Regions from separate parts of the Pseudoalteromonas xiamenensis genome, predicted to be linked through region 2. Evidence: predicted binding sites of a transcription regulator. Region 2 holds the regulator's gene; the other holds the start of a gene.
The links. The regulator sigma-54, encoded in region 2, starts transcription at its own class of promoters, with help from an activator protein. The targets are predictions, from matches to a motif close to GTTGGCACGNNNNTNGNNT.

Region 1: the regulator sigma-54 is predicted to act here: its motif matches at 1,163-1,181, upstream of NI389_RS14255 (flagellar assembly protein T N-terminal domain-containing protein).

The regions. Positions count from the first base shown of each region.
Region 1 is NZ_CP099917.1:3,081,822-3,084,027, forward strand. It holds gene NI389_RS14255 (flagellar assembly protein T N-terminal domain-containing protein) at 1-1,123, opposite strand, end outside; gene NI389_RS14260 (LPP20 family lipoprotein) at 1,242-1,703, shown strand; gene flgN (flagellar export chaperone FlgN) at 1,983-2,206, opposite strand, start outside.
Region 2 is NZ_CP099917.1:1,705,045-1,707,250, forward strand. It holds gene lptB (LPS export ABC transporter ATP-binding protein) at 1-457, shown strand, start outside; gene NI389_RS07880 (RNA polymerase factor sigma-54) at 517-2,031, shown strand; gene hpf (ribosome hibernation promoting factor) at 2,061-2,206, shown strand, end outside.

The DNA.
Region 1 (2,206 bases), 1.4 Mb from region 2:
TGGCACTTTGTTGGTTAACTTGCACTACGCGCAGTTGATTTATCGTTTGGATACCAAAGCTGTATCGTTTGCCTGCATTGTCGCTCAAATCACTACGGTGCGCGATAGACATGAGTTGGCCTTCTTTGACTCCATGCGTTAGCCCGAGATTAACGACCAGCCGGTTACCATCAATGTGCAAAATTTTCCCCTTCGTTGGTAAACATGACACCGCGGTTGAAAGGTCATAACTTACTTTGTTAAAGACTTCTTGGATCTTATCGCCATAATCACTGCGCCAAAACTGGTTGCTGTTTACGTCAACGAGTTGAGTCTTTTTGAAAGGCCAAGTCCCCTCAGTGGTATAATACTGTTGCCAGAGTGGTTCCATAGTGAGGGCGTCAAAGAGCGCAAAGTTGGCCTTAAAGCTGCGCTTGTATGAATCATCTTCCCAAAATGCATAATCGCTATTTTGTTGTTCGCCGTCAGCAATATCGGTTATTTGACTGAAGATAACGAATTGGCTGTTAGTCCGTGTCGCAATTTCTTCAATCAGCCCATTTTTGTAGTCAAATTGTTGGCTAAAAAAGGGTTTTACGTTGATAGGGGCGGCTATATATGGCACTGGTTTTACCGCCATATTTCGGCTATTCAAGGTTTCGAATAAGCGTCGGGATGCCGCTTCAGGTAAATCGTATATTTGCCCCATTCGCGCTTGTTGCGGTTGTAAAAGTTGGCTTCGGGTTACTGCAACCTGCTTGTTAAATTTGGATTGCTTGCACTGGCTATGCGTTGCAAAAATATCTAAATGCAACGTGACGGAAAATTGACCGGATTCTTGACGTTCTTCAATTAAGTTGATTTGCTGAACTTCACCGTGCGACTTAATTTTTACTTGATCTTGAGAGAGCACGCCGTCAGCAATCGTTTGTACACTGCTGACTGACGCGCCAGAAAAAATGAGCGCTTGACGTACGGCATCTTTAATTGCTGCATGTCGTGCTTTTGCAATGTCACCATCGTCAATCACGGCGTATCCGGTAGATTCAAACCATTCTGCTTGCGACTCAAATGCAACACCTAGCCCAACAAGAAAGCAACAAGCTTTTAGCGCGGCTGTATATTGGCGGGTTTGTGTTTGCATAACGAGTCTCCAACATTCGTCTGTGAATATAGATGATCAAAGCAAAGCTTGTGCCACAGTTTTGTGGCGCACTTTTTGCTTTGAAGTTATAGCATTCAGTTTATGGTGGAGAACGCACATGAGCAAACTAAATCTTCTTTGTGCGCTGTGCGCAGCACTTTTGTTGACAGCGTGTAGCACATTTTTCGATAAGCACATCGAATATGGTTATGTAGAACCAGATAATTATCCTGTGTTAAAGGGGATTGGATACGCACCTTTGAGCACTCAGCCAGGCGATTCAGAGACAGAAAAAATGTTGATGGCAATTAAAGCATCAAAGCTTGAAGCATTTCGGGAATTAGCTGAGCAGGTGTACGGTCACAAAGTGGCCTCTAATTTAACTGTTCAGGGAGCCGTCGCTCAGAATGATCAGTTACAAGGTCAAGTACAAGGAATTATCCGTGGAGCGAAGGTGGTAAAGGCTTACGCCGTAGGCGATGTGTACACCACAGAAGTCGAACTAGATATGAAACGCGTTTTTGATCTTTATATCACGGAAATAAAGCCTCGTAAGGTAAAACGAGTAACTTATTACTAGTTGTGAAAACACTCGTGTGAGCCATTCGTTTCGGTGTGGTACTTAGCAAACTGATGCTGTTGCTCGGACAATTGCGCGTTGAAACCACTTTAAATGAAGTGGTTTTGTGTTTTTAGAAATAAAAGAGGGCGTTACTTGTCACATATAACGCCTCCTAAGTTGACTTTTTCCGTCTTCAATTTAAGTGCACGCGGCATAAAGAGAGTGGGATCGATTATTCAAGAGCTGAAAAGAAAAAAGAGGCAGCGCCTCTTTTTTTCGTAAAATGGATTTGAACCTTTAAGCTTTGATGTTGCGAACTAAGCCTGAGTCACTTGTTCTTACGCTGCCACCTTGGTCATAAGTGACAGAGGTTGGAGTACCTATGAGAATTTCTTTCATCTGTTGAACACTCAGTTGCGCTTGGCGAGCAGCCTGTGCGTTCACTTCATTTTTATGCTGGCACAATTCGAGTTGTTTGCGAATCGACGCAATTTTGCTTACAACGTCGGACGAGTTCAGTG
Region 2 (2,206 bases):
TCGAAAACTAACCGTCTTTCAAAATTTGATGGCGATCCTTGAGACTCGTAAAGATCTCAACAAAGCAGGCCGAGAGCAAACCCTTAATGAACTACTTGATGAGTTTAATATTCAACACATTAGAGATAGTTTGGGTATGGCTTTATCCGGTGGTGAGCGTCGTCGAGTTGAAATTGCTCGCGCTTTGGCCGCTTCGCCAAAATTTATCCTTTTAGATGAGCCTTTTGCTGGCGTTGATCCCATTTCAGTGTTAGATATAAAGAAAATAATCGAACACCTAAAAAATCGTGGTATCGGCGTACTCATCACGGACCACAACGTAAGAGAAACATTAGATGTCTGTGAAAAGGCCTACATTGTTTCTCATGGTGAATTAATCGCGGCAGGTACTCCTGAATCCGTTTTGGCAAATCAAACCGTCCGCGATGTCTACCTAGGCGAACAATTCAGGCTATAGTTTACGTAGTACAGTCGCCTAATTGAATTGAACACTAGAGAAAGGATTGTTACAGATACATGAGGCAATCATTACAGCTCCGCATGGGGCAGCAACTGACAATGACGCCACAATTGCAGCAAGCAATACGCTTGTTGCAGTTGAGCACGCTAGATCTTCAGCAAGAAATTCAAGAAGCGCTGGACAGCAATCCCCTATTAGAAGTCGATGATCAGGAAAATTCCCCTGAAAATAACCAACAAGATGACGACTTCGATTATGCCTCATCTCAAGAATCCAGTTCATCAGAACCCTCCAATGACTTCGAAGAACAAGTCACTGACTATGAAATGGAATCCGGTGACGCACTAAATAAAGATACGGTCAGTGACGAACTGGCAATGGACGTCACTTGGGATGAATACATGAGTGCGGCTCCTGCAGCCTCTTCAGGACCAATGCCAGACGATGACATGGTCTATCAAGGCGAAACGACCGAAACGCTTCATGAATATCTAATGTGGCAACTTGAACTCACCCCATTTTCACCGACTGATCGTGCCATTGCTGTTGCCATTGTCGAGGCGGTAGATGAGTCTGGTACGCTCACCGTTTCAACACAAGACATCGTTGACAGTCTGAATGAAGGTAGCGATGAAGAAGAACCCATTGAGCTTGATGAAGTAGAAGCTGTATTAAAGCGAGTTCAACTCTTTGATCCTATTGGTATCGCAGCGAGAAGCTTACAAGAATGCCTCTGCATCCAACTAAACCAATATGATTCATCAACGCCTTGGTTAGCTGAGACAAAACAAATACTTAATGAACACATTGAGCTTTTAGCAAGTCGTGACTATCGCACTTTAATGAAAAAGACTAAGCTTAAAGAAAGTGATTTAAAAGAAGTCATGACGCTAATTCATAGCCTCAATCCTAAACCTGCAGCCTCAGTGATCCATGAAGAACCAGAGTACGTGGTACCAGATGTATCAGTGAAAAAGGTCAAAGGCCGTTGGGTTGTTGAATTAAATCCTGATTGCATGCCAAAGATCCGTGTTAACGATCAATACGCCGCAATGAGTCGTTCCGTTCGCTCTTCAAGTGATAGCCAGTTTATTCGCTCTCACCTACAAGAAGCCAAATGGTTTATTAAAAGTTTAGAAAGTCGCAATGAGACGCTAATGAAAGTGGCTAACTGTATCGTAAAACAGCAGCAAGCCTTTTTTGAACATGGCCCTGAAGCCATGCGTCCAATGGTGTTAAATGATGTCGCTGAAATGGTCGAAATGCACGAATCCACCATTTCACGTGTTACGACACAAAAATACATGCATACACCTCGCGGCATTTTTGAACTGAAATACTTCTTCTCAAGTCATGTTAGTACCGAAAACGGAGGTGAGTGCTCATCCACTGCGATACGAGCGCTCATTAAAAAGCTAATTGCCGCAGAAAATGCAGCTAAACCATTGAGTGATAGCAAAATTGCGGATATTTTAGCGGAACAAGGAATTCAAGTGGCGAGACGTACGATTGCAAAATATCGTGAGTCTTTGGCTATACCACCGTCAAATCAGCGTAAAAGCCTGATCTAAGACGTAAAACTCAAGAAGGAAAAATGCTTATGCAACTAAATCTAACTGGTCGTCACGTAGAAATTACCGATTCTTTAAGAGACTATGTAAACAGTAAGTTTGCGAAGCTGGAGCGACATTTTGATCACATCAATAATGTTCACGTTATATTAGATGTTGAAAAACTCACGCATAA